Regions from separate parts of the Marinobacter sp. 1_MG-2023 genome, predicted to be linked through region 1. Evidence: riboswitches for the same ligand, from Rfam matches in the RefSeq annotation. Region 1 holds a riboswitch; the other holds the start of a gene.
The links. Region 1 has a riboswitch for thiamine pyrophosphate ahead of thiB (thiamine ABC transporter substrate binding subunit). Riboswitches for the same ligand answer to the same signal wherever they lie in the genome.

Region 1 (14,780 bases):
GGCCTGTCAAGTGCGCGTTCACAAGACCCTCCTCATTGATATACTAATTATGCGACGAGCCTGCGACGTTCAATGTCGCCTTGATCTTATAGGATCGCAGTTACCGTACCGTCGCTGGGAAACTCCATGAAAGAGTCCGTTTTGAAAACAACACCCTCTGCAGAAAGCCAAGTCGTTTTCGATCTCAGCGTAATTCTCAACTACCAGATTCAGTTAGTGGTCCAGACCTGGTACTCCACCAAACCGCTGCTCTGGTTCAGCCAGAATGACGACGGCATCGTGGCCGAGGGTCGCTTTCTGGAAGCTCCAGGCCTGCCGCTGTTCACGCTAGAAGATGAAATGGGAAGGCGGGTTTCGGACGGCATACCCGAAGACATACTGGCTGTAACCCGCTTAATGCCGGCGATGGACTTTGAACTTGCACAAGCCTGTGCGGCGTCGGAAGCTGCTCGTGAGCTGGCAGAAAGCTCTCCCCTTCTGTTCATTCTTCTGGTGAACCACGCATGCAGCCAGCCGCTCTCTATTGACGAGTTTGGGCAATTGTTAGCGTTAAAGCGCACGGCCATTCTTGAGCGGGCCGGCCTGCCTGCCAGCAAATCCCTGGTTCGTCTGGTAAACAGGATGGAACTCTCTCCGCTACTCCCCTGGGAGCTTGAGGATGTCACCCGATCATTGGCTCAGCCTGAATTTCTGCAACTACTCAGGCACCACCAGAACCTTCACCTGAATCATCTGCGCTTTCTGCTCCGCCAAGGACAGCCTCTTTGGCCAGGCATGCTGAATCTCGTCGATAAACACTCGTCAGCTTTGGACATTACCTGGCTGTGCCGAATGATTCGCGACACGCTGAACATGGCAGCGGGCAATATGCACAGGTTGAACCGGGTGAGTTCGAGGCAGGAATTGCAAGAGGCTCATGATCAATTAGTTGAACGCTTTAACAGCATGGGCTCCGAAGCCAAGCGCAAAGCCCATGCTGCTGCTCTTGCGCAGGAACATGGGGTTTATCCCGAACCACCTCTACCCGCCATTGACGGCATCGAGCCCCTGGAATCCTGGCTGGAGTTATTGGATGAGGGCTCATTCATGCACCACTGCGTGGGCAGCTACGATAGGTTCGTTGCGCTTGGTGAGGTGTTTATTTACCGCATGATGGAGCCAGAACGGCTGACTATTTCAGTGGAACGTCGGAATAACACCTGGGTGATTGGCGAAGTGCGGGGAATCCGAAACGCCAACCCTTCGCACGCGGCATTGGATTTTGTTCGGCGCTGGGTTGAGCGCTAATGGCCGTTAACAATTTCAACACATAACCGCTCATACCATGGTCAGAGCTCCACAGTAAAGCTGAAATGATTTATGTTAGGGGTTAACTATTTTATGATGGTGGATCAACACGGCTGTCCACCTGCCAAGAGACAACTTATTAATGATTCGTTCAAGAACGTTTACGCCAACCCATGTGGTTTTATCAGCTGCTGCGTTATCACTGATTCTGGTGGCCGGTTTCTGGTCGACACAGAGTGAGTCATCCACAAGTATCCAGTTACCGAGTAACGAAGCGCTAATCCATTTCGCAGATCTCGCGCAGCAGCCAGGCTCCCAGACCACAGGTCAGCCATTACCATCAGGCGCCGCAGGTCCCGCCGGGGCAACCAACATCATCGAGCACAGGGTCCAGCCCGGCGATAGCCTCAGCAGCATTTTCAGCCAAGCCGAAGCCTCGCAAGCCGACCTGAACCGTATTTTGAAGGCTGATGTGGAATATCTGGCGCTGGAAACCCTCAGGCCGGGGACAGAACTCAAATTGAAATTCAATGAACAGGGCGAATTCCAGCAGTTGGCACTGGATCTTGATCCGGCCCGTTCTATTACTTACACCAGAGTGGATAGCGATACGTTCGAATACCAGGAATCCGTGCAAAACACACACTGGGTATCGGAGGTCTTGAAGGGTTCCATTCACGGCAGTTTTTACCAGTCAGCCAGGAATGCCGGGCTCTCCGCCACACAGATTGCATCAGTCCAGCAACTGCTTGAGCACCAGATCAATTTCAGGCGGGAACTGAGGGCTGGGGATACCTTTGCGGTCATCGTCGGCCATGAAACGACGGCCACAGAAACCACTGGTAAAACCCGCATTGAAGCTGTGTCGCTTGAAAGGCGCAACCGTACTCACACGGCGTTCCTGTTCGACGACGGCAACTATTACGATCAGAACGGAAAAAGTGTCTTGCCCGCATTCAGGCGTCTGCCTACGGCCAAATCCTTTCGGGTGAGCTCGCACTTCAACCCGAACCGGCTTCATCCCATTACCGGCCGCATCTCGCCCCACAACGGGGTTGATCTGGCCACACCTGTCGGTACTCCAATCATGAGCACCGGCGACGGTGTTGTCGAGCGAGTGGGCAATCACCCCTATGCCGGCAAATATGTCGACATCAATCATGGCAATGCCTACAAAACCCGTTACCTGCACCTGGATAAAGTCTTTGTGCGAAAGGGACAGCAGGTCCGGCGTGGCGAGAAAGTCGCACATTCCGGTAATACGGGCCGCAGCACCGGCGCTCATCTTCACTTCGAACTGCACATCAACCACAAACCGGTAAACCCGTTGAAAGCCGACATCCCTACCGCTTCAGATGTCCCGAAAACGGCGTTCAAACAGTTCGAAAAACTCGCCGAATACAGACTCGCGGTGATGACTGACGCCGCCAGCCGGTCGAACCTGATTCTGGCAGGCATAGACACCCAATTCGATTAACTTCCGGTTTTTGGGTGCATTTCTGTAGCCGTTTGGCTTTGTGCAATGTCAGCAACTAATGCCCCTGGAGCCATTTGAATATCCGGGAACGAACCTCCGGGAAGTAGGCCCCTCCTACCGTCCAATGGCAGCAATTCTCTATTTCCACTAACGAAGCTTGCTTGCCGAAACGTTGCGCGATGCTGCGCTGGATTTTGATGGGGGTAATTCGGTCTGCAGTTCCACCTACGATCAGCACCGGGCACTCAATGCTCTGGGTGTTCACGTGTGTGGCAGACCGACTCCCGAGCAACGACCCTATGCTGATCTGGAACGTGGCCATGCCAGATTCGTATGTACAGCTTTCGTAGATGTCTTTCTGTACAGAAGAGGTTTGGGCATTGGCTATGCCGTATTCCACATTAGCCAGAGCGACTTCAGTGACACTGTGCCACAAAGGGAAACGCAACAGGTTGCGGCCCAGCGTACGGATAGCCGACCAACTCAGGCCGTTTATGCCGGCCGGGGGCGCGGATGATAGAAGAATCAGCCGGTCACAGGGTACCTGGGCGGCCACCAACTGCGCCAGGAGAGCACCCATTGAATGCCCTACCAGAATTGGCGGAGAGTCCAGGCGTTTCACCTGCTCTACAATAAATGCTACATAGTCCTGCACGCGCGTTCTGGCCAGTTTCGCCCGGCTTGCCTCTGTATGCTCCGCTTTTGGAAAATGGTATGGGAGGCATAAGGACTCCGCCGTATAGCCCTGATCCACAAAGGCCTCTTTCACATCCCTCAGAGTGTCCTGATTGCTCCACATTCCGTGAATCAGTATCACCGCCGGCTTACCATTGCTCTCCTTGTCCATAACCCTTCTCTTTTGTTGTTATAGTTTGGCTTCAGGCCGTAGTGGCTTGCTGAAGCAGACCTGACTCCTCGGGTGAAGCTGAGGGCGCAGTTTCAAACTGCAAAATTCCATCATCCACAGGGTCTTGAACCAGCATTTTTTTATCCTTGCCATAATGCATGGTTATTCTCCAGGGATCGGCCTTACCCTGCCGGGGCATTTTATCTATTGCCCGTACGATATAACCAGGTGCAAACCCATCCAGCACACTGGCATCGGTCGCATTATTCCTTGTGTCTACAGCTGTTGTGACTGACACTCCCGTTTGGTTCATGTGGGCGAACAATCGACACAGATAGCGCCCGCCAATATCGCACTTGAGTGTCCAGGGCGCGTTGGTGTACCCGAAAATCCAACCGTAGTTAGGCACGTCCTGAATAAGAATGCCTTTGTAGGCCATTTTCTTTGGCAGGTTCACTTCCTCACTGTCGATACTGAGCGTCGATCCGCCCATCAACTGAACCTCCAACCCGGTCGCAGCAATAACAATATCGGCTTCGATATGCTGGCCGGATTTCAGCACAATGCCCGTTTCATCAAAGCGATCGACATGGTCGGTTACTATCTCCGCTTTTCCTGAACGCAAACTTGCAAAAAAGTCGCCATCCGGCGCAGCACACAAGCGCTGATCCCAAGGCATGTACTCAGGTGTAAGGTGTCGTTTATCAACGTTTGGGGCATGTTTGTACATATGCGACAAAAACATCTTGCGCATTGCATTGGGCCAACGCTGGCAGGCCAGATAAAGTGCACGCTGGAATAGAATGTTGCGCCGACGGGCCAACTTGAAGACCCAGGCTTTTGGCAACAGGTTGTTCAACACCATCGATATCTTGTCGGTGTTCGGCAATGACATGATGTAGCTGGGTGAGCGCTGCAACATAGTGACTTTTGCCGCTTTATCCGCCATGGCCGGCACCAGTGTTATGGCCGTCGCGCCACTGCCGATAACCACCACTTTTTTACCGCTGTAATCGAAATCTTCAGGCAATCTCTGCGGGTGAACGATATCCCCGGTATAGATTTCTTCATCAGGAAAAGCTGGGCGGTAACCCTGATCGAAGTTGTAGTACCCGGCACAGTTCACCAGAAAGTTGCAGGTGCACACCTCTTCCTCGCCAGACGCCTCCCGCATAGAGGAGAGAGTCCACTTTTGTTCTTTGGTCGACCAGTCAGAGTTCATGAGCTTCAAGCCAAACCTGATCTTCTCGTACAAACCGAACTCTTCGGCAGTTTCCCGCACATACTCACGAATATCGCCGCCCTGGGCTAAAACGTTATCGGAATACCAGGGTTTGAAGTTAAACCCGAAGCTGGCCATATCGGAGTCCGACCGTATACCGGGATAACGGAAAAGGTCCCAGGTGCCACCCACATTTTCCCGACGCTCCAGAATCGCCAGAGACTTTCCGGGGTGTTCCCGGGCAATGTGACAGGCCGTGCCTATGCCGGAGAGCCCCGCACCGATAATGATGATGTCGTAGTGTTGGATCGTCATCTGAGTGTCCTTTTTGTTATTAGTCAACTGACGTTAGTTCTGATTCTCGCAAACGCTGCCTTGACAATATTGACAAAACGAGACATTTTTTTGATAAATCACGACACATATCTCTTAAAGCACCACCGCGGTGGTACTGCATTAGCGAGCTGAATCACTGCAAAAAAACAGGCGGAGACCTGGATGGCCAATTTGATTAGAGCGACAAACCTGAGGGGCTTCGAGCGGCTTATAGAGCAAAGAGGCGGAGACCCCCTCCCCTTGCTGGAAAAATACGATATTCCCCCGGCGCAACATCGGGATGACAGCAGCTTTCTGCCTTTTCGAAACCTGGCAGATCTTCTCGACGACACGGCAAAAACCCTGAACTTTCCCGAGCTCGGCCTAAAGCTGGCTGAGTCCCAGGGTTTGGACATTCTGGGTCCAATCAGCGTTATTGCCCGCAACTCAGGCAACGTAGGTGCGGCCATTAATAATATTAGCCGCTACCTTCATCTACACAGTCCAGCCCTCAGCATCAGCGCTACTCACAACAGCTCATCAGATGAAGAAAGTATAGATTTCGAATTTAGAATTGATCACGAAAATACCGGGGGCTATCACCAGCAAAGCTATGAGCTAAGCCTGTCCAACTCGATGCAAGTGATGAAACTGCTGTGCGGCGATCGTTTCAAGCCTTTTAGCGTGCACTTTATTCACGCTCAGGTTGCTGAAACGTCTATTTATCAGGACGTATTCGGTTGCCAGGTTCTCTTTAATCAGAGCTGGTGTGGCATGCGGTGGCCTGCTCAAACCTTTCACCACCCTCTCTCAAAAGCAGACCACCAGACTTTTGGACTCGCAGAACAGTATCTTTCGTCCCAGCGACCGCCAAATGCATTGAGCTTCTCTGAAGACGTTACCCAACTTATCACCACCCTGCTGCCCACAGGCCAATGCAGGAGTGACGTTGTTGCAGGCCATTTTCACATGGACAAACGCACTTTGCAGCGTCACTTGGCCAAAGAAGATACCTCCTTTGGAAAGCTGCTTAATGCAGAAAAATTAAAACTGGCACATATGTATTTGAAAGAGCCCAACATGAAACTCAGCCAAATTGCCGGGTTGCTCGGCTATTCAGAGCAATCAGCTTTTAACCGGGCGTGCCGTGACTGGTTTGGGGTGTCGCCGCTTCGATATCGCAAACAGGCTGGGTAAAAAGGGAGAAATAATGGAGGCGCGGGTCGGAATCGAACCGGCGTACGCGGAGTTGCAGTCCGCTGCATGACCACTCTGCCACCGCGCCTAAAAAGATCGAAGGAATCGAATCTTTGTGCTCTCAGGTTGGCATTGAGAGACTTGGAAGAAATTGGAGCGGGAAACGAGATTCGAACTCGCGACCTCAACCTTGGCAAGGTTGCGCTCTACCAACTGAGCTATTCCCGCTTAAGCTACCGAAGCAATGCCCCGACAACGGATGCGTATTCTACGGATTACGGTTCTTTCGTCAATACCTTTTTTTAAGTTTCTGTTTTACCGCGATTTGTTGGTTAAAGTTTGTACGGTTTATGGCGTTTTTGATCAAACTTCCACCAGGCTTTGGAAAAGCTATAGTCAGTATATATCACTACGATATAACGATATTCTTTGATGGTATTCAGTGCAAAATATATATTCATATACACAGATGTAGAACGATCACACCACCGGGATATTTCACGATGAAAAATGTACACGATTTGGTTGAGGCCGCAAAAGCCCATGTCCGAGAGATACCTTTGGAGAAATCCGAACAGGCCATCGAACAGGCAGACGTTTTGATTGATGTACGTGAAGCGGATGAATTTCACGCCGGCCATATTCCAGGCGCCTTGAATATCCCCAGAGGCATACTGGAATTCAAGCTGACCAATGATCCCGCCTTCGAAAACAGAGGGCTGAATATGGTGATCTACTGCAAGAACAGCGGTCGTTCCGCCCTATCTGCCAAAGCCATGAAGGAGATGGGCTATATGCATGTGCAGTCCATTGCTGGAGGGATTGAAGCATGGCAAGAGGCAGGTAAGCGTGTGATCAAACCGGAGCTACCAGACTTCGATTAAGCCGCCCTCAAGCGTGCGACTTATTGGGAATCAACTTCAACCAGCCTGACCCTGTAATTTCAGTGCTTCGAGGTCCCTGGGTTCAACGCCCAGGTCTCGCCATTTTTCCGGATGACAGGTAAACAGCAGTATCTGGTGTCGGGTGGCTGCGTCGAACAGAATGCGCTTCATACCATCCAGGCGCTCGGCATCGCTGTGAACAAGGGTGTCATCAAGAATGATCAGCGTTGGGCGGCCCGCTTCCTGTAACAGGTCCGCATAGGCCAGGCGGCTGATCAGCCCCATTTGTTCCCGGGCGCCATAGCTCAGTTCAGCCATTTGGCCCAACTCGCTGCCCCGGCTGAATTTTCCGGGCATCAAATTTTCGTCCACTTCCAGGCTCGCCTCCGGGAAGAGTACGCTCAGGTAGTGGTCCAGATGTTTCTGCAACGGGGCCTGCAAACGGCGCGTCAGAGCCTGGCGCTTATCTTTAAGCAAGTTCAGCAGCAGATCCAGTGCCTTCGCCCTTCGATCCAGTTCAAGATATCGGCGGTTAACATGCTCCAGTTCCGCGGCTTGTTCGTTGTGCTGTTCCTCCAGCCCTTCAGCGCCCCAGGCCTCAAGCCTTGCCCGGATTTCACTCAGTTCCAGAGCACGGTTTTGCTGGGCTTTTTCCTGATGTTCAGCCGTGGCCCGGTAACGCTCAATGTCCTGCTTCAGAAGCTCGGGGCGAGCCTCGCGAATTTGGGCGTCGCGCTCCTTCAAAGAAGACTCGAGTTCAGCTTTCTGTTTTTCGGCAGCGGCTATATCGCGGTTCAACTCATCCATTTGCTTCTGGCGCTCAGGGCTGTTCAGCTCTTCCTGCATCCGCTGCCACTCGCGGCAAGCGGTTTCGCTGACATAGCGGGCTTTAAGCAATTGCGCTTCCTGGTTTCTCTGCCTGGCCTCAGCATCTGTTAGTCGCTCTTCTGCCTGTTTCAGTTGCGATTCCACAAGGCTCAGAGGCTTATCATCGCTTTCAATGGCGGCAGCTGCTGGCAAGGCTTCGAGTTCAGCGGTGCGGGTGAGGAGCTCTGATTCCACCTCAGCTTTCGCCGAATTCAGCTGTTCAACGCCTTGCGGGGCGAGGGACTTCAGCAGATCATCAAAGCGCTGTATTTGTGCTTCAGCTTCCTGCAGGCGCCCTTGCTTCATTTCAGCAGCCTCAACAGAATCAACCGACATGGCGCTGAGTTGTTGCGATACTGATTGCTTGAGCCGTTCCTGCTGGCGACGCAGGCTTTCGAGGTCCTCACCTCCAGGTTGAATGCCCAGGCTGCCCAAGCCAGGGATTTCCAGAACACCCGGCTCCAGCAGAAGCTTCTCGCCCTGCCCCGCAATGTTCTGTCCATCCAGAGTCAGTTCTTTTCCAGAATCCAGGTGCCAGGTCACGCGGGTGGCAACGGTCTGGATCCGGATATTGGTGTCATCCAGTTCACGTTGATTCTGTTTTAGTTGGCGCAACACGTTGACATCAATAAGGTTTTTCTTTTTCTGTTTTCGAGCGCCATCCAGTGAAGCCTGGATACTATTGGCCTGTTCCTGGTTTTGCTTGAGCTTGGCCAGCTCCGTTTCAAGCTTGGCACATTCCTTCTGCAGGCGTTGCCGCTTATCTCTGAGATGAGCATGCTGCACGGCTTCGGAGGCTATATGATAGTGTTTACGGGCACTCTCAACCGCTTTTACCAATTCAGGGCTTGCAAGCTCTTCCTGTTCAAGCTGTTTTGTCGCTTTCTGGTAGCTCTGATGGCGCAACTCAAGTTGCTCATTCTGACTTCGCCAGTGAGCCTGACTTTGCTGCAACAAGGTCAGGTTTTGCTGCAACTGTTTGAGGGTATCCATTCCTCGGGTTTGTTGTTCCTGCAGCGCCTCGACCTCGCGATATTTTACTTCTGCGCGCTGCATACCTCGGCGGGCTTCCTCCCAGGGGCGGTCCCGGCTGGCCTGTTCATGCTCGTTTGCCAGAATGCCCAGGCGGTCTACCTGAACCTTGTACTGATCAATCCGTTCCTGCAGATCACCGACTTCCTGCTGTAAGGTTTCACGGGTATTGGCCAGGGCGAGATAGTCGCCTCTGGGTTTTCCCGTGGCTGTGAGCAGTTCCTGGCGTTGCTGTTCTACTGCCTGGATAACCTCATCGCCTCCGCTACTGGCGACTTCACCCACCAGATTATTCAAAGCGGATTTCAGATGGCCGCCAGCATGCAGAACGGCCTTTTCGATGTCCTGTCCCGTACCCTGCTCCACCCAGAGCAAGCCAGGAATGCCCCAGTGTTCCTCTTTGCTGGCGCCTTTTTTCGGGAACTGGTAACCCAGGAGTTCAGCAAGCTTCTCTTCGGCTTCTTCGCCACTGAACGCGGTGCTGTCTACAAGCAGGTCACAACGATGCCGTTTGAGAAAACGCTTATCCAATTGCCAGCGCTGCCCGTTGTGCTCAAACAAGATCTCAACGGTGGGCGCTGCTGACGAGTCACCCCAGGGCGCCAGGTCTTCTGCCGATTTCGACCGATAACGCTCAAAAAACGCGGCTCGGATGGCACGCACCAGAGTGCTCTTGCCGGATTCATTTGGGCCGTGTATCAGGTTAATGCCGGGCTGCAAATCACCAAGCTCGAGGCCCTTCGAGAACTGGCGGAACTGCTCGACCCGCAGGCTCTGAAGCTTCACTTGGCCACCTCCGGTTCTTTGTGCGTTAGAAGGCTTGCCAGAATGGCCAACGCATCGCGGGCTTCCTCGGGGTTAGCTGCTGTATGCTGGCTTTCCCGTAACTCCTGCACCACCTCTCCGAGGTAGCCGTCCGCATGCAGTGCGGCAATATCCTCTTCTGTGGGCTCCAGTTGTATGCCGGTACGGTCACAGGTAACGCTGCGGTAGCGTGCCTCGGCAACGGATAGAGCTTCGCTCAGTTTTTGATCTCCGGCCAATGTCAGAGTGCCGTTTAGTTTGAGATCCAGAACAGACGCCTCTGGCAAATGGCTGATGCGGTTCAGTAACTCATCCAGATCGGAAGGTACAGACAAGGTTTCCCGCCACTGGTGCCATTGATAGCGGGCTGTTTCATATCGCGTCACCTCGGGCTTAGCGCCTGGTTCTTCAATATCAACAATCAATACGTAGCCGGCGTCGTTATTACGAAACCGCTCCGGCTCAGGCGTGCCGCTGTACCAGGTACGTGGGTTGGTCTCCCGCACACCATGCCAGTCACCCAGCGCGAGGTAGTCCAGTTTTGCGGTTTCTGTTCGGTCGGGGGCGATGGGATTTGTGGCGTCGATATCCTCGGGCAGCACGCCTTGCACGCTGCCGTGGGCCAGGCCGATACGCAGCAACCCGGGGGGCGTTTCTGTATTGTCGAAAGGCTGAGTCAGGTCGCCGTAGGTGTGGCGCTGGGTCAGGGGTGCTGCCAACACGGCGATGCCCTGCTCCGCTAATTGCGTAACGCCGGGCTCCAGCGCCAGGTGAACATTAGCTGGCACTGCTCCGAGGCGCTTGGCACGAGTCCAGACGCTTTCTACGAGGGCCGCATCGTGGTTGCCTGGAAGCATCACCCAGGGGCCTGCAAAACTACGGGTAGCATTAAACACTCGCCGAATGGTTCGGTCGGAGACCGTCTGGGCATCAAACACATCACCGGCTACCAGCACCGCATCGCATTGATGCCCGGTCGCCAGCGCGGCCAGTCGTTCGATGGCCTGGTAGCGAGCCTCTACCAGTGCTGCACCGTCTTCGGCATCGAACCGGCTGTAGGTTCGGCCCATTTGCCAGTCCGCTGTGTGTAATAACTTTGGCACCTGCGTTCTCCTTGCTTCTTACCATTGCCTATCGCCAGCATGGTACACTTTATTCAACTCAACGGGGTGCCGGGCAAATGCCGGGCTGAGACCATACCCGCGGAACCTGATCCGGATTATGCCGGCGAAGGGATTGAGCACTCATCGGCTTCGGTGGGGCCCGCGGCACGCTTGCCTCTTTTGGCTACCCCTGATCTGCTGCGGAGGTTACATCAATATGCTCAACCGAGCGTTTACACTGTTCCTGTTTACCTTGTTCTCTGTGCCTGCCAGCGCCGAGAAGGCATCAACTCTCACCATCTATACCCACCCTTCATTTGCCGCAGAATGGGGCCCGGGGCCAGCGGTCAAGGCAGCGTTTGAGCAGTCCTGCGATTGCCAGATCAACTACGTAGTACTGGACTCCGGTGGCGACATTCTTCAGCGCCTGCGCCTTGAGGGAGAAAGCACCGAAGCTGACCTGGTACTGGGCCTGGACACCGGCACTATGGAAACAACGCGGCAGACCGGTTTGCTAGCCAATCATGATACGGATCTGTCTGCCTTGAGCCTACCGATCGACTGGCAGGACCCTGTGTTTGTGCCTTATGACTGGGGCTACTTCGCGTTTGTTTACGATACCGAACAATTGCCCGAGCCGCCGAAAAGCCTGGAAGCACTGATTTCAGCCCCGGATGATCTCAAAATTATCATCCAGGACCCTAGAACCAGCACACCCGGCCTCGGCCTCTTGCTCTGGATGCGCCATGTATATGGCGATCAGGCTTCAGAAAAATGGCAGCAGTTGAAAGGCAAGATTCTCACTACAACGAAAAGCTGGAGTGATGGCTATTTTTCGCTGTTCATGAATGGTGAGGCACCCATGATTCTGTCTTACAGCACCTCTCCTGCGTACCACATGGCCGTGGATAAAACCGACCGCTACCAGGCCGCAGAGTTCGAAGAAGGCCACTACTTGCAAGTGGAAGTAGCCGCCCTGGTGAAATCATCCGATCAAAAAGAACTTGGTCAGGCCTTTCTTCATTTTATGCTGAGTGAAGACTTTCAGCGCCACATTCCTCTGAAAAACGTTATGTATCCGGCCACGGACCTGGGCGACGAATTGCCTGCCGTGTTCGATAAGCTGATTCAGCCGTCAGATGCCCTCTACTTTGACCCGAAAACAGTGACCGATAACCGCCGTACCTGGCTGAATGAATGGCTGGATGCCATGACGCGCTAACAGCAGAAAATGAGCCCTGTCATTCAACACCAAAGGCGTTCGTTACCCGCCTACCCTGCACCTTTGAGCCACTCGCGCTGGAAGCTCTGGCCCGGGCTGACCATCGCTGCGGCGTTGATAGTGCTCTCGCTGGCAGGGCTGGGCGCGCTGGTGTGGGAGGCCGAACTGCCGGGCCTCAGTGAGTTCTGGAGTAACCGTTACCTTCGCACTGTAGTTACCTTTACCATCTGGCAGGCCTTCCTCTCTGTCGTCCTCAGCCTGCTTGTGGCCTTCCCGGTTGCCAGAATTCTGGCACGGCAACCCGCCTTCCCCGGCCGCGCCTTTTTGCTGCGTTTGATGGAACTGAGCCTCGTGCTCCCTTCAATTGTATTGGTATCCGGTATTATCAGTGTTTACGGACGCCAGGGCTGGTTTACCGGCCTGGCTAACGAATGGCTAGGCACTTCCTGGAACCTCTACGGTATCAACGGCATTGTGCTGGCTCACGTTTTCTTCAACGCGCCTCTGGCCGCAAGAATCCTGCTGCAGGCCATTGAGAGTGCGCCGGCATCGCAGCGACGTGTGGCGGCCCAGCTGGGTCTTGGCCGGTGGTGGTACTGGCGCGCCGTTGAATGGCCGGCCGTCAAACCGGTTCTGCCCGGCCTGGCGGCTCTGGTTTTCACTCTTTGCTTTACCAGTTTTGCCATCGTAATGACCCTGGGGGGCGGCCCGGCAGCCACAACTATTGAGGTCGCCATCTACCAATCATTGCGCTTCGAATTCGATGCCGGCCAGGCCGCGCTTCTTGCCATGGTTCAGCTGGTTATTTGTGGCTTTTTCTGGTGGCTGGCGGCCCGCCACGGGCTTACGGCTTCGCTACTCCCAGACAGACGGGTGGCATCGCATCGCAGCAAAGCCGGCAGCTCAATCTGGGCGCGCCTTGGGGACGGAACCGCTCTGGCTGTGTTTGTGCTGTTTCTGGTTACTCCACTGATGGCCATTTTGCTGCGAGGATTGCCGGGGATGGGCTCGGCGTTTTTTCCGGACGGTACTTTCTCGGTAAATCCGGCCCTGCTTGATGCCACTCTGAGAAGCCTTGGCATCGCGATTCCCGCCGGGCTCATGTCGGTGATCGCCGCGCTACTGATTCTGGCTTCCGGAACAAGCCAATCCAGGCCGACGATTACCCGGCTTTCGGACGTGGCAGCCTATCTGCCGTTGATGGTTCCTCCGTTGGTTCTCGGCACCGGGCTGTTTCTGCTGTTTCGACCAAGCCTTGGCAACTCCAGCGAAGGGCTCGCTCTGGTTACGCTGATCAACGCGATGATGGCCCTGCCCTTTGTGTTGCAGATGCTAAGAGGCCCGATGGGAAGCCTGGACTCAGCCAGCCGCATGCAGGCGGATCAGCTAGGCGTGCTGGGCTGGTATCGCTGGCGCTGGCTACATTGGCCGCGCATGCGACGGCCGCTGGCATTGGCTATGGCGTACGGCACAGGTTTATCGCTAGGCGACTTCGGGGTTATCGCTCTCTTTGGTAGTCCGGGCCAACCCACCCTGCCGGTTCTGTTGTACCAGCAACTGGGCAGCTACCGGATTGACGCCGCTGCAGCAACGGGGTTGTGGCTTGTTTTGCTTCTGCTGATGCTGTTCAGCCTATTCAACCGGCTCGGCTCGCCCTTGTTCAATTCTGGCCTGGCGCCCAAATCATCCCGCACAGTTCCGGAGCCTGAACATGCTTGAGGTACAAAACCTGGTTTTCGCCTATCCTGGCCAGGAGACGCCCTGGAACTTCCAGTTCTCCGCTGAGCCTGGGCACTGCATCGCCATACATGGCGCCAGCGGATCCGGAAAATCCACTCTGATGAACCTGCTTGCCGGTTTTCTTGAGCCCCAGTCCGGCGATATTCTCTGGCAGGGTAAAAGTCTTCGCCACGCAGCACCCTGGCAGCGACCGATGACCAGCGTATTCCAGGAGCACAACCTGTTTGAACACCTGAGCGTGACGGCTAATATCGGCCTGGGCATTCACCCGGGGCTGAAGCTTGCGCCGGAAGACACGCAGGCCATCGAGCGTGGGCTGGACAGTGTTGGCCTGAGTGGCTTCGGCCAACGTTTGCCCAGCGACCTGTCCGGTGGCCAGCGGCAGCGTGTTGCGTTACTGCGCGCGATACTGCGTAAACAGCCGCTAATGCTTCTGGATGAGCCTCTTACAGGGTTGGACAGAGAAGCACGCGACCTTCTTCGGCAACTGTTACTGCAGCAGAAAGCCCAGGGCGCACTCATCGTACTTGCCAGCCACGATGAGGAAGACCGTCGTATACTGGCAGACAGCGTCTGCACCCTCTAAGCTAGTGAGCTAACAAACCAACTTTCGGATTTCTGTCACCCGTGCCAATAAGTGCCAGCTCCCCAGAAAATGGAAATACCTTCCAGGCAAAAAGTCAGCATGGATGGCTGACCAATGAAAATGGCACCTTGGCTATCCACGGGGACTGGACCCTCAACGATTATCAAACGCTCAAACAGCGTGTGGCGGAATATTCA
Region 2 (14,780 bases), on a different contig from region 1:
CGACTCTGTGTCGGCCTTCCGGAAGCTGAGCCCTGTGGTTGAGTGGTCGCAGCCTGTGGAAGCGTCTGGGGTGAAGGGTAACTCATGTTATAGGATGGCGTGCTGTAGGTTGTTTTCAGTGGATCATAGCTGGTGGCCGACATATTATCTGCGGCTTTTGCCGCCGCTGAAATAGTGCTGCTCCAGTCGGTTTCGGCGGCGGTTTCAACGGCGACACCAATAGGCATTACGATGGTATAAAGCGTTCCGGTGACAACTCTCATAACAATGGCGCCGCCCTCAATATCCTTGTCGTTTTTCACTTTTTCCAGATCCTGGGTGACATCCAGGCCATTGGCTTCTTTCACCAGAAGATCAAATATACGGATACTTCTGGAGATGGCGTCCGTGGCAATGGCTGTTTTCTTTCCGCAATCGATCGCGTTTTTTATATCAGACATGCGCGAGGCTTCGTGATGGCCTTTTGTCTCAATATCCACATCGAACAATGTTTGGGGGTGTCGTTCCAGGGTCGCGAGGATGTAATTGGTAGAGAGGGTGCCCTCGGTCGTGTAACTGAGGTTGGTTTCTTTACATTCGATGCCGCTTTCCGCGACCGAGGTGTTGATTTTCAGTGTGTATAAATGGGAGTCGGAGCCACTGAAAAGGTTTCGGTTTTCCTGGAATTTCTCTTTGGCGGTTTCCTGTAATGCAGTGAGAATGTCGCCATCGTTAGAAATTCCGTAAATAGAGACGCGTGCCAGAGTACCGTCATATGCTGACTGTTCGAGGTCTTCGCCCTCGAACTGGATGCTCTTGTTGCTGCAGCCGCCAATTGTCAGGGCCACAGCCAGCAAAAAAATAACTTGCTTAAAATAAGTCATGTTCTGCTTTTTATATAAAGGAAAATTGAGTATTACATGAAAGGTGACGCGGCTCAGTCTGTTTTGGGTAACAAAAAGTGTTCATAGCCGAATAGGTAAAAGATATTCAGTGGCAGGTTGTCAGCTAATCCGGAGTTTTAATGAACGTCCAGGCCAGTACTCTCGTAATTTTATTTCCTTGCTTCATTTCTATTTCTCGTATGTCCGTGGCACCCAGTTTATGAATAAGTTTTTTTGCGGGCTTTATGTTGCCACTCTTCGAAACCAAGCTGGTAAACCAGCGGCATTGAGCTGAGTATATCTGGCTTTCTTTTATCAGTTTTTTCAGAAACATGCGCTCGCCACCCTTGCACCAGAGCTCTGCGTCCAGGCCTCCAAAATTGAGGGTGGGAGAGTTTGAGGGTGTTGACGGGGCGGCACCGCGATTGTGCGCAAGGTTGTTGGTTTTGCGCTGGCTGCCTTTGCGAGCATCCTCTTGCGAAGCATGAAAGGGCGGGTTGCATACGCTGACATCAAAGAATTCGCCCGCTTGAATGATGCCTTCAAAAATACGGTTTCTGTCTTGCTGCCTGCGGAGTGTGAAGCGGTTTGCCAGTTTAGGGTTTTTGGCAATTATCGACGCGACATTATCAAGTGACCGTGCACTGATATCTGTACCAACACACTGCCAACCATATATTGAGCAGGCCAGTATCGGGTATATCCCGTTGGCACCGGTTCCTATATCAAGCATCGCGATTCCAGGCCGTGCCCCGGAAGGCTTTTGGGCGGGCTCTCTCACTCCGAGTAACTCGGCGATGTAGTGGATGTAGTCAACTCTGCCCGGGATGGGTGGGCAAAGGGCACCTTCCGGAATATCCCAATCGATAATGTTGTAGTATCGCTTGAGTAGCGCGGCATTCAGGGCTTTAACTGCCAGTGGGTTGGCAAAGTCTATGGAGAGATTACCGTGCGCGTTTGCTTTTACATGTGGGGCTAACGGCGGGTAACTTTTTGTGAGAGACGGAAAGTCATAGCCCTGATTGTGTATGTTTCTGGGGTGAAGGCGTTTTTGGGCCGGTTTGGTCTGGCTCTTTTTACCTCGATGGAGTGTACTCAATGGGATGGGCCCGAGGGTTAGCTTCAAATGAAATGGGGGGATTGATCCTGCCCTGAATTGTAACCGCAATAGAATGGCTGTTGAAGATAAACCATGAAGTCCAGGACCAGTCGGCTCGATCGTTTTATTAGTCAGAACAGTGATTTTTCAATGGCGGATACCCGCCTTCTGATTGCTCAGAAACGTATTCTTCTAGATGGGAGCGTGGCGCATTCCATTCAGCAATCGGTGACGGAATTTACTCGGGTTGTTCTGGATGGTCGCTGCCTGAAAGACAACCAGCCTGTCTATATCATGCTGAACAAACCCCGAGGAGTAGTCAGTGCGACGAGAGACACCAGGCACACTACAGTGCTGGATCTTGTTCAGCACCCCCGGAAGAGCGAGCTGCATATTGTTGGGCGCCTGGATCTGAATACCACCGGGCTGGTTCTTTTAACCAATAACGGCGCCTGGTCGCGCAATATAAGCCTGCCTGAAACAAAGCTTGAAAAGACGTATGAAGTGACGTTATCCAAGCCATTAACGGAGGAGTACGTTGCTGTTTTCAGGGAAGGCATCTATTTTGGCTACGAGGGTATTACGACCAAGCCGGCACGCCTGGAGATTCTGTCTGATTACACCGCAAGGCTTTCACTGACTGAGGGCAAGTATCACCAGGTTAAACGGATGTTCGGGTTTTTTCAGAATGAGGTGCTGTCGCTTCATCGCGTCTCTGTTGGACGCATTTCCCTCGAAGGACTTGATGAGGGGCTCTGCAGAGAACTTACGGCTAAGGAGATTGCAGTAAATGAAAACCGGTAACCAGAAAATCATCGCGCGACTGCGGGAGCACATTCCTTCTTTTGAGTGTGTTCCGGGTTGCCACGATTGTTGCGGGCCAGTGACGACGTCTCCGGAAGAAATGTCACGCTTACCGGTAAAGAGTGATGCCGAACACGAGGCAGCATTAGAAGATTTTAATTGCGTACATCTTGGCCCGGAAGGATGCCGGGTTTATGAGGAGCGCCCGTTGATTTGCCGGTTGTTCGGTACGACGCAAAATATGCCCTGCCCAAATGGTCGCCGGCCGGAGCAAATGGTTGACGCCGACATTGAGCGACAGGTTCATGGCTATATAGCCAATACACGGCAGGTGTTGGTGTAACTGCTTTAAGATAGGATTCAATATAGCGGGCTGGAAATTGGTAGTTGCAGCTCGTGCGGGACCACTTTTGAGAGCCCTCTCTATGCCTGATAAGAAAAAGATAGAATCTGTTCTGGAGCTAACTGAAGATCTTGCCGCCACGCACAAATCGTTTCGGTCGGATGAAAGCAGTTCTGAAACTCTCAAAAATCAGATCGCCCAGGATTTCGAGGCCGTTATGAGGAACGGCTATGTGATCATTGAGAAGCTTCTTTCGGTTTCGCAACTCGATTTGATTCGCGATGCTACCCTGCCATTGCTCGGGAAGGCTGGCCGCAACACATTTGAAGGCGTAAAGACGCAGCGGCTGTATAACGTGCTCGAAAAAACCCGGGTGATTGATCTACTCGCAACACATCCCCGCATCACGGGGCTGTTGGATCGTCTTTTTCAGCCGAATTACCTGCTCAGTCAGGCTCAGATTATCAATATTCTGTCTGGCGAATCGGCACAGCCGCTGCACTACGATGATGGCTTTTACCCGGTTCCACGTCCGCGTCCACCCTTTGGTGCGGCCACTGTTTGGGCGATTGACGAGTTTACGGAAGACAACGGCGCTACGGTGGTTATTCCTGAAAGCCACAACCTGGGCAAGGAAGTAATCACTGACCGCTCACAGGCAATACCCGCCGTGATGCCTGCGGGTTCAGTCGTGTTCTTTTTGGGGACGCTCTGGCATGGAGGGGGTGCTAACCGCTCGGATGCGGACCGTCTTGCGGTAACCTGCCAGTACTGCGAGCCCTGGTTAAGGCCGCAAGAGAACTTTTTTCTTGAGCTTAGCCAGAGCACACTTTCCCAAATTCCTGAGCAGCTGCTGAGCATGGTGGGTTATTCAATCCATCCACCGTTCATGGGCATGGTAAACGGTATGCATCCCAAGCGAACCTTGCAGCCAATCAAGCCTGAATAACGTCAGGCGATTGCACGAGGGGCGTTTTTTCGCTCCTGATGCTTTTCTTAGTTTCCTAGAACGTTCGTTTCATTCTTCTTTGATTTCTTGGCCGCTTTCTTTTCCTTTGCGGTTAAAAGCGGTTGTTTTTTGGTGTCCTTTTTTTTGTCCTGTCCTTTGCTCATTACATGTACTCCTGTTAGTGCGTGCTTTGGCATCAATAAAGAATACGATGCTGATCACGCAGAACAATCAGTATGGCCCCAATCACAAACAACGGGAAGGACTTGTTGTTTTGTACGAAAGCCCCGCAGCTTTTTACCCTTCCAGATTCCGAACCCGCTGCGCCAGTATGGAAAAATCGAAGAGCTTTCCTTTGGGTAGAAGCAAGAGCAGTAGCGATACGGCTATAGGCACCAACGATGCCAGCAGGAACGATTCCAATAAGTAGGTAGTGGGAGCCCCCGGCGCAGGAAATACTGAAAGCCCGGCAACAAGACCGGCCAAAGTACTGAGGGCAGCGTTGTAGTTCTGGTAGCGAGCGTTGTAGAAGCCAAAAAATACCGGGAAGGCTGCGGCACAGCACAGCAGGTCTGCCAGCAAAAACAGGTAGAGCACGCTGTAGCCCTGGGCCGCGACGAACAGCACCGGTACCGACAGCAGGATAATCAGCCAGCGCGCCAGCGAAAGCAGGCTATGGTTGCTCAGTCTGGGCAGTAATCGGCGCAGGTCGACCACCATAATGCTGGTCAGCCCGCTGATGGTGGAGTCGGCGCTGCTCATAATCAGCGCCAGCCCGAAGGGTAACAGACCAACCGCAAACCAGAGTGGTACATCTGACAATAGCACGCTGAAGAGCGCCACCGAACCGTCCCCGGGCAAGTCCAGCCCCACGAACGCCAGCCCGAATAAACCCATGATGAAGATAATGGGAAAGCTCAGCAGGCCACTCATGATAAATCCGTTCCGAATGACCTTGTTATCGCGGGCGGCGAAGATGCGTTGCCAGGTTCCCTGATAAAACAGCCCGGTAAGCACCACGGCAATAAAGAATGTGAGCCCGGATTTCAGGCCGTTGATGTCCAGCGGGTCCAGCAGGTGCGGCGCTTTTGCCTGCAAGCCATGCAGCGCTGGAGCAAGGCCGCCAGTGGCTTGCCAACCGAAGGCGACCAGTAGAACCAGAAAGGGCAGGATCACCAGCATCTGCACCCGATCGGTAAAGATGGTTACTCGTAGGCCGCCATAAAGGGTATAGAGCAGGGTGGCTGCCATCACTATGCTGGCGGTAAGCCACAAGGGTACCGGTGCCAGTAGGGCGACCATTTTTGCGATGGCGGTCAGGCCTGCTGTCAGGCTGATAAACAAGTAGAAGATCATGATGATCAGCACGAAACCGTACATCACCCGGCCATAGCGACCGAGTACAAATTCGGTGAGAGTATGGCCTTCTGGCATGAGTGTGCGAATGCGGTTGCCCAGAGGAATCATGATCAGGCGCGGTGCCAGTGCGCCCAGAGCGTAGCCGGTAATCGCGCCAATGCCGCCCCAGGTTGCGGCCTGCGCCGGCCCGAACAGAATCCAGGTGCCCAGGGTGGTGGCCAGCAGTGTCAGCAGCGTGGCGGAGCTGCTCTGGCTATTTCGGGCGACCAGAAAATCGTCGAGTTGGTCCTGTTTTCGGCGGGCGTATATCAGGCCAGGTATGGCGAACAGAGCGGCAAATAAAACCAGCCACACAAGTGCAGTCGAGGAGCTGAGCATCCGTTATCTTCCTTGCCTTTGAGGCGTGTAGCGCAATCGCCAAAAGTTGCTTGTTTGCGTGGCAGGCGTACAGGAAGAAGGGGCACACAGGCTTGTGTGCAGCAGGCACTTTCCTTCCCTTCGCCGGCATTACCCGAATCAGGTTCGAAGGGTTACCGCATAGCATGCGGAGTCTCAGCCGTTAACCGGCTCCCCCAGGAGTGTCGACAGAGTAGGAAGTCTGTGGGTACTTGTCAATTGCAGCTATCCTGTCCTACATACCTGTGCATTTGATGTGCTATGGTTTCGACTCGACACGGGGTGTCCTGCACGCAGGGCTGAGATAACACCCGTTGAACCTGATCCAGTTCACACTGGCGAAGGGATGTCAGCCGCAGGCGCAGCCGGGATGCTGTGCCGCATCTGCCTATTCATACCTTCGCCTCTCTTTTGAGGTGTCTATGCAAAATTCTTTAGGTCTTGATCAACAACTCGTGCTGGTAACAGGCGGTGCCCGTGGCCTGGGTGAGCACCTGGTGCGCGCTTTCCTGCGTGAGGGTGCCAGAGTGGTGATCAACTATCGCAACAGTGCTGAAGCAGCGAAAAAGCTGGCCAGCGAAGTGCCGGAAAGGGCGCTGGCGGTGCAGGCAGACGTTACTGACAGCAAAGCGGTAAAGGCGATGTTTGCGTCTGCTCTGCAGCATTTTGGTATGCCGGTGACTACCGTGATCAATAACGCCCTGCCGGACTTTTCCTTCAATGGCGATGCCCGCGCCAACGCCGAGCAATTGACCTGGGAGCACCTTAACCAGCAGTTTTCCGGCGTGGTTGGCGGTGCCCTGAATACCACCCAGGCGGCGTTGGATGGTATGCGAGAAGCGGGGTTTGGGCGCATTGTGAATGTCGGCACCAACCTGTTTCATAACCCGGTTGTGCCTTATCACGATTACACCGCCGGTAAAGCGGCTTTGCTGTCACTCACCCGTACTCTGTCGCAGGATCTCGGGCCGGACAATATCACTGTGAATATGGTGTCTGGCGGTCTGCTGCGCACCACCGATGCCTCGGCCGCTACTCCGGAGGCCGTGTTCGATTTCATTGCTGCCAGTACGCCGTTACGGCGGGTAACCACGCCGGCCGAGTTTGCCGATGCCACACTGTTTTTTGCCTCGCCCTGGTCGCGATCTGTTACCGGGCAGAACCTGGTGGTTGATGGCGGCCTGGTGAAAAACTGATGGCGGCCTCTTCTTCCTGCCAACGCATGATGCACATCAACCTGTTCCTGATGGGCTGCGGCCACCACCGGGCGGCCTGGCGCCACCCGGACTCGGCGGTAGAGCAACTGGGCGATATACGTTACTACGAGCGCCTGGCGCAAACCGCCGAACGTGGCAAACTGGACGCTGTGTTTTTCGCCGACAGCAACACGGTGGGTAACGTCTCCGATGGCAGTTGGTGGTACCTGGAGCCTCTTACTGCCATTGCTGCCATGAGCCGTGCCACCGAATACATCGGCTTTATCAGTACGGTTTCCAGCACGTTTTATACGCCGTTTCACGCAGCCCGCCTGGTGGCCTCGCTGGATCATATTTCCGGCGGGCGTATCGGCTGGAATGTTGTCACCTCCATGTTTGATGTGGAAGCGCGTAATCACGGCTATGAATCCATGCCGGGCCATGCCGAACGCTATCGCCGGGCCGATGAGTTTGTGCAGGCCGTGTTGGGGTTGTGGGATTCCTGGGCCGATGACGCTCTGACCTTTGATCGCCAGGGGCATTACGCCGACCCGGCCAAGGTAAAGCCGATTAACCACCAGGGTGAGTTCTTTCGCGTGGACGGGCCGCTGAACGTACCACGTCCGGTACAGGGCCACCCGGTGTTGTTCCAGGCGGGCGCCTCGGAGCAGGGGCGTGAGCTGGCGGCCAGATGTGCAGAGGCCATTTATGCGGTGGCCTACGATTTGCCAGCCGCGCAGAGTTACTACCGGGACATAAAACAGCGCGTCAAAGCCGCGGGGCGGGACGCGACGGTGCCTGTTCTGCCGGGCCTGGTCACTTACGTGGCGCCCACCGAAGCGGAGGCGCTGGCGAAGCAGCGTGAGCTCGACGAGTTGTTGCCCGCCGATGCCTCTTTGCGCCAGCTGGCCATGTTCATTGATCAGGACTGTTCGGGCTGGGAACTGGACGCGCCGGTTCCACCTTTGCCTCCGTTGGAGGAATTCAGTGGGCCGCAGGGGCGTTACAGCACCATATTGCGCATTATTCAGACTGAACAGCCCACGTTGCGTCAGTTGTTGGGCCGGCTTGCGGCGGGTGGCGGCCATTGCACCATGGTAGGCACGCCGGAGCAGATAGCCGATAAGATGGAGTTCTGGTTCAACAATGAAGGCGCGGACGGCTTCAACCTCATGCCGCCGTCTTTACCCTCCGGTATTGAAGACTTTATTGAGCAAGTGGTGCCGGAACTCCAACGGCGCGGTCTTTTCCGCAAGGAGTACCAGGGCCGTACTTTGCGAAGCCATCTGGGGCTGACCAGGCCTCATGTTTGATAAACAGAACTACCCTTTCGACCGTAATTGTGTCAGGTTCACGGTCTCTGTTTAAGCGGGTTTTGACCTATGCGTAGATCTTCCAAAAAGAATAAACAGCCGCTTTGGCACCCGCGTTTATGGCCCTCGTGGGCGCTGGTATTTATGCTGTATCTGCTGTCGTTTCTGCCTATGTCTTCCAAGCAAAAACTGGGAAGAAAGCTGGGTTGTTTTCTTGGTGGCAAACTGAAATCCCGCGCTCGCGTGGCTAGCCGTAACCTGGCTATCTGCTTTCCCGGTCTAAACGAGGACGCCCGAAAAAAACTGGTGCAGGATAATTTTATCGCTTGCACACGCGGTTTTCTGGAGAGTACCCATGCCTGGTGGCGGGATATGTCGCCTTATTACGAAGCTACCGAGGTGCAGGGGCTGGAGCACCTCAAAGAGGCGCGGAGCAAGGGCAGAGGCGTATTATTGGTTGGCGGTCATTACAGCATTTTTGATTTCGCGTTACCGTTGATTGCCTGCCACCTGAAAAACCCGGGGTACGTCTATCGGCCCAATAACAATCCGGTTATTGACCGTATGATTGAAAATGGCCGGCGCCGTCATTTCAGTATCCGACCCTTCACCAAGCGTGAACTTCGGCCCATGGTGTCATTTCTGAAAAAGGGCGGTGAGGTCTGGTTCGCTTGTGATCAGGATTTTGGCCGCAAAACCGAGTTGTTCGTGCCCTTTTTCGGTGTCGAAACCGGATGTATTACTTCCCCAAGCTATATAGCAAAAGTATCCGGAGCCGCAGTGGTGTGCGTAAGCCACCTGCGCATGCCCGACGGGGGCTATCGAGTAGTGTTCTCTCCGGTGCAGGCGAATTTTGGAGCCGATAAACACAAGGATACGGAGGTCTGGAATCGCTACATTGAAGACGCGATTCGTGAACAGCCTGATCAATACCTGTGGCTGCACAAGCGCTTTAAGACCCGCCCCGAAGGAGCAGAAAAGGTCTATTGAATGGCTAGTCGAATGCCGAGCTGATGACGTCGCGATAGTTACGGATACGCTGCACGTAGTGCACCGGCTCGTAACCGCGAGCGTAGCCGTAGCGGGTATTCGGGTAATACCGTTTGTCGGCTTTCAGTGGCAGTACTTCTTTCATGTCGTCCCAGGAATCCGGGTTTTTACCCAGGTCCCTCGCCAGCTGTCGGGCGTCCAGCAGATGGCCACGACCAATGTTGTAGCTCGCCAGTGCCAAAAAGGTACGATCCGGCTCGGGAATGGTATCCGGCAGCCTGCGGTGGCGGTCTGCCAGGTAGCGGGCGCCCCCATCAATGGCGGCTACAGGGTCGAGTCGGTTCATCACGCCCAGGGATTCCGCGGTGCGCCGGGTCAGCATCATTATGCCGCGAACACCTGTGGGGGAGATGGCCGATGGGTCCCAGTGGGATTCCTGGTAAGCCAGTGCTGCCAGTAAATCTGCTGGCATGCCTGTGGCTGCTTCCGCCGCCGAGAAGCGGCTAATAAAGCCGGGAAGGCGTTCGTCGATGCGGCGGTTGAGCGCCCGTAGGTCGACGAAGTCGAACTCACCAATGTAGGCGTAGTAGTGGCTTTCTACATCAGCTATGGCTTCGTCGCCCTCGGTGCTGTTCATCCATTCGTGCGCAACTCCCGCCAATTCATCGGAGTTTGCCGGCAGGTACCAGCCCAGATTGTTGCCCTTGGTCAGGGTCATGGCTACTTCGAGATGAGGGAAGTGGCGCCGCATGACCTGGACAATATTGGAGTCTGCCACAGTACAGTCGATGGTCTGCTGGGCCACTTCTGACAGCAGTACTTCGGTTGTTTTACTGCTATCTTCGGTAAATATGATGCCTTCGTGATCCTTGGCAAGTTTGTTCAGTGTTTCCACGTAACTGGATGCGGCTGTTACCGTAATGCCTACGCCGGGTATGTTTTCGGGCACCCGGGGCATGGGGCGCATCTCACGGTGGCATACCAGTTGTTCCGTAATTTCTGTGTGTGCGGGGCCGCGGGTAAATTTCTCGGTGCGCGAAGGCAGGTGCGTCAGCCCGGCAGCGGCCATGTGGGTGTTGCCGGATTCCAGTGCGTTTAACACAGCGGCGGTTGAATCGTACATGGTCCAGTTGATGGTCCAGCCTTGGCTGGCAGCAAATTCCGACGCCAGGCTATATTCCGGCCCAGTCGGATTTTCATGGCGATCAAGGTAATAGGTGGTGGAGCCATTGCGTGTGGCTATTTCCAGCACGCCTGTTTGCTCCGGAGGTGCCAACTTTTCTGCCGGCTTGGCACTGACGTCAGGACCAGAGTTGCCCTGGCTACAGCCAGTCGTAATAATGAACGCCAGCGGAATAAATACTCCGCTCAACATGCGCAGCTTGTGAGCCATGAAAGACCTCGGCGTTTGCTCTCTTACTGTCATAAGTATTTTTACGTGTCTTAAGGAACAACATATCACATTGATTTCGCGAGGCGTAGGCAGTGGGCTTCTGCAACTGATACATGCCTATTGCTAGCACCAGAGTTCTTGCGTTCCGTAGTTAACCCCCAATGCCAACCAGGTAAAAGATTCGACCCAATGGATTTGTTCTCGAAAGTCAGCACCAAACCACATTACGAGTCTTATACCTGGGGCAAACACCGCAGCATTTTTGCATCCGTCACTTATTGGCTGATTTTCGTTCTCAGGGTTCTTTCTCCCCTGCAGTGGATAAAGTTCATATTCCGGAAACGGCAAGCGGCCAATAACGATGAGAAAGAGCGCGTGGATTTCCATGCCATGCACTCAGAGCTCTATCTGCTGGTGGTGTTATGCCTGTCGCTGGCGTTCTACTTCGCCCCGCCTTTCGTTCCAGCTTTGCCTGGTATCCCTGAGGCAGTCGCTACCGGATTGAGTCTGCTGGTGAAAGCCATTGCTGCGCTGCTGCTGTTTGAATCGGTGATGTGGCTGTTTTACTACATGTTGCTGCGGATTCTGATCGAAAAGCATCTGACCATATTCAACGAGGCGGAGTACTTTATTGCTCTACCTTTTGTGCTCGCAACGCAGTTTTTCCTGTTGGCAGGACTAATGGGTGTCAGCGTGTCCGAGGTGCTGGCGCTGGCATTGAGCCTGGATTTTGAGGGGTATCGGAGCAGTCAGACTGCCCAGCTGGCCATTGGCACCTTCGGATACATCTACACCGCACTTATCATTGCCAACATCATTAACCTGATCCCTCCAATTCCCGTTGGCAGGCGCCCGAATATTACGATCATTGGTGCGGGCGATGTGGTTCGGGAGCGTATGCTGCCTGCGCTGATCGGGGAAAAACTCTACTTGCCCGGCCAGATCGCCATCATCAGCGATTGTATTGATGAGAGCTTTCAGAATCAGCTCAGGAAAGAAGGCGTGGCTTTTCAATTACTGAAGAGTAGTGCGAACAGTGAAGAAAAAGTGCAGGAGGTGGTCAAGTTCATTAAAAAACGATCGTCTTATGCCATTGTTGCAACGCCTACTGCGAGTCACCTCGCTTATGTGTCCGCTCTGGCAAAGGAAGGCATTGTTTTCGGTGTTGAAAAGCCGTTGGTGGGGACCGCCGCAGAGTTGGCGGTTCTTCGGCAGTGTCAGGACCAGCTGATGGAACGGGGATTTTTGTTCAGTTACTACTGGCTGGAAAAAGCGCTGCCCCTTAACTATTTCCTTACGTTGAATCCTCAATACCAACGATTTCTTGAGATCAATGTGAAAGGCAGGCCGTCAGGTCGCCCTGTGGGGGCCGATGCGCTTGCTTATCTGCGACTGCAACTGGGCAAGCTTGTTGGCGTTGATATCACCTTTTTTGAAGGTGAGGATCCCCGCGAGTGGAGCCTGGCAAAGGAAACCGGAGGCCTGTTCTTCGAGACCCTGATACACCCCATAACACTTCTGAGCCACGTGCTGGAAGAGCCTTTGCAGCTGGCAGATTTGCAGGCTGAGTGGCACCTACTCGAAAATTTGCCTGACCGGCTGGGCAGCAAAGCGCTTTCCTTGAGTGATTATGGCGCCAGTTACGTGTCATTGCGTTCGAGGCCCGGTGCTACCAGTGCAATCAATGTGCGTACAGGTAAGTTTATGGGGGCTAAAGAGCGATCGATGGTGATGCGGTATGCAAACGGCCTTATCCATATGGATCTTGATGCCCGGCAGTGTTCAATCAGCTGCCCCCAGGCAGGATCACTGGCGGAACTGACCATTCAGGCTCGTGGAGACGTACCGGACGGGGAAGGGGCCCCAAAATACGATATTCAGATGACGCTCTTCGACAGTTTTGTTCACAATCAGGGGTACTGGAGTGCTCAGCGTTATGACGATTACCCCAACCAGATTGATGTACTGTCTGCAATGACAGACTGGTTGAAAACTGATCTTGGGGAATCCCACTTTTACCGGCCAATAGCCCTGAGTGAGACGGAATACAGAAAGCTGGGGTAACGCTTTTCAGTTGTCCTTGATAACCTCATGCTCGAACCGACCCAGCACCGCCATAATAATCAGTGCCATCAAGGTAACCATGCCCGCGAGGGCGAAGATGCCAAGGCCACAGGCCACGCCGATGGCTCCCGCCATCCAGATTGAAGCCCCGGTGGTAATACCCTGAACGCTGCCGCGACTCTGTATTATGCTGCCGGCCCCGAGAAACCCGATGCCTCCGATGACACCTTCAACAATACGGGTCGGGTCGATGCGGGCTGAGGGATCGCCTTCTGCAGTGGCGAACAGGATGTGCATGCCCATGATGATAAAAGCGGACGCGCCCAGAGAAACCAGCATGTGTGAGCGCAAGCCCGCCGCCTTGCCCCTTAGCTCTCGCTCCAGGCCCAGAAGCAACGCCAGGCCGGCCGCCGCAAGAAGCCGGATAAACATATCCAGTACAGGGATTTCAGTATCGAACATGGCGTGTCTCCCGATTTTTGTTTAGCTATCTGCTCTTGTCCTATTTGCCCAGTAACTCGCCAACCGGGCGAAGATTTACAATATGATCACACAGAGATTTTATGATCATCAGAAGCGGTGTTGCTATGATCAGCCCCACCGGCCCCCAGAGCCAGCCCCAGAACAGAAGCCCGACAAAAATCGCCACGGCATTGAGGCTTGAAACCTGACTGGTTAGCCATGGGGTCAGCAGATACCCCTGAATGCTGGTAACCACCAGTGATGTGGCGGCGACAATGATCGCCATATTCAAGTCACCAAACTGGATGAACGCCGCAACACCAGTGCCAACCAGCACCAGAAATGGCCCCAGATAGGGAATTGCACTGGCTACACCCGCTACCACGCCCCATAGCATCGCCTGCTCCACTCCCAGGGCGAGGAATGCCAGCCAAGTCAGAACCCCTACAAACAGGGCACCAACAAACATCACGAACAGAAAGCGCCGGACCTGATGGTGGAACTCGTTCATGATTCTGGCGGCTTTGCGCATGCGCCCGAATGACGGGCCAGAGATTTTCACAACCTTGCGCTTGTACAGCGACCCGGCTGCCAGTATGAAATACACCAGTAGCAATACTGAGAAAAGCTGGGATACAAGCACGATTGCGGCAGGCGAGCCTTTCAAAACGTATTGCTGAACATCCATCGGTTTATCCACCACACGAACAGGCGTTACACCCTCGTGCGCCGGGTGCCTGTTGCTCTGGTCCTGATCAGCAGATTCCTCGATTTTCTTTGCTGCAGCCTGGGCCTTTTCCATAAGGCCTTCTTCTGTATCGGGAGCCCTGGCCTCCTTGCGCTGGAACTCGCTGATCGCCACAGGAACCTTGTCCAGCATAGCCATGGCTTCAGATTGCAGAGGGATACTGGCGGCAGCGATCGACCCCAGCATCAGAACCATTACGATGGCCGCGCTCAATGGCCGGGGGATTCTGAATCGATCAAGTGTTGATGCCAGGGGGTCCAGCGCATAGCTGATCATTACCGCGACCACCAGAGGCAGTAGCACGGCTTGGGCCCAGTCTATGAAAAAGAGGGTGGCGATGCTGGTGAGAATAACCAGTGAAAGGCTGCGTATGTTAACGGCTTCAAGTAGTGCCTTATCAGGCTTGGCAATGCTATTTACTTGACTGCTTCCGGGTTCACTATGCTCGTTGCTTTCCATGGCTGCCACTGTGCTTTGAGGATTTCATATCCAGCATAGTGTAGACGCCAATGGTTACGAGAACATAAAAACAACGGATATGTAATGAGGTGGCAGTTCTGCCACGTCAGGAAATAGATCACCAGCCCCTGTTGTTTTGTTTTGCGTCTCAGCAACACCCCCTCCTATAATTGCCCATTGCTGCGATGTGTCCGGTGCTTCGTCGCACGCTCCCTTGCCAACAAAAAAGGAAAATAAAATGCTGAAATCCCGTTCCTTGATCGCTGTTGCTGCGGCGACTCTGCTGCTCAGCTCTGCGGCGAACGCTCAATACAAAGATGAATACACGGTTTCTACCGTACT

Region 2: linked by a shared signal. The riboswitch ahead of Q4606_RS00165 (sodium:solute symporter) and the one ahead of thiB (thiamine ABC transporter substrate binding subunit) in region 1 are both predicted to bind thiamine pyrophosphate.

What each region holds. Positions count from the first base shown of each region.
Region 1 is NZ_JAUOST010000006.1:93,796-108,575, forward strand. Features, by position in the region: gene Q4606_RS14635 (PcfJ domain-containing protein) at 127-1,287, shown strand; gene Q4606_RS14640 (peptidoglycan DD-metalloendopeptidase family protein) at 1,430-2,764, shown strand; gene Q4606_RS14645 (alpha/beta hydrolase) at 2,820-3,611, opposite strand; gene Q4606_RS14650 (NAD(P)/FAD-dependent oxidoreductase) at 3,643-5,175, opposite strand; gene Q4606_RS14655 (AraC family transcriptional regulator) at 5,332-6,345, shown strand; tRNA gene Q4606_RS14660 (tRNA-Cys) at 6,360-6,433, opposite strand; tRNA gene Q4606_RS14665 (tRNA-Gly) at 6,498-6,573, opposite strand; gene Q4606_RS14670 (rhodanese-like domain-containing protein) at 6,849-7,229, shown strand; gene Q4606_RS14675 (AAA family ATPase) at 7,266-9,914, opposite strand; gene Q4606_RS14680 (DNA repair exonuclease) at 9,911-11,035, opposite strand; TPP riboswitch at 11,088-11,185, shown strand; gene thiB (thiamine ABC transporter substrate binding subunit) at 11,253-12,257, shown strand; gene thiP (thiamine/thiamine pyrophosphate ABC transporter permease) at 12,267-13,976, shown strand; gene Q4606_RS14695 (ATP-binding cassette domain-containing protein) at 13,969-14,583, shown strand; gene Q4606_RS14700 (ABC transporter permease) at 14,691-14,780, shown strand, end outside.
Region 2 is NZ_JAUOST010000001.1:20,312-35,091, forward strand. Features, by position in the region: gene Q4606_RS00140 (hypothetical protein) at 1-863, opposite strand, end outside; gene rlmF (23S rRNA (adenine(1618)-N(6))-methyltransferase RlmF) at 988-1,962, opposite strand; gene Q4606_RS00150 (pseudouridine synthase) at 2,056-2,766, shown strand; gene Q4606_RS00155 (YkgJ family cysteine cluster protein) at 2,753-3,109, shown strand; gene Q4606_RS00160 (phytanoyl-CoA dioxygenase family protein) at 3,192-4,058, shown strand; gene Q4606_RS00165 (sodium:solute symporter) at 4,356-5,795, opposite strand; TPP riboswitch at 5,894-6,001, opposite strand; TPP riboswitch at 6,082-6,177, shown strand; gene Q4606_RS00170 (3-oxoacyl-ACP reductase) at 6,236-7,009, shown strand; gene Q4606_RS00175 (LLM class flavin-dependent oxidoreductase) at 7,009-8,322, shown strand; gene Q4606_RS00180 (lysophospholipid acyltransferase family protein) at 8,392-9,312, shown strand; gene mltF (membrane-bound lytic murein transglycosylase MltF) at 9,317-10,705, opposite strand; gene Q4606_RS00190 (hypothetical protein) at 10,895-12,769, shown strand; gene Q4606_RS00195 (MgtC/SapB family protein) at 12,776-13,231, opposite strand; gene Q4606_RS00200 (AI-2E family transporter) at 13,272-14,438, opposite strand; gene Q4606_RS00205 (DctP family TRAP transporter solute-binding subunit) at 14,677-14,780, shown strand, end outside.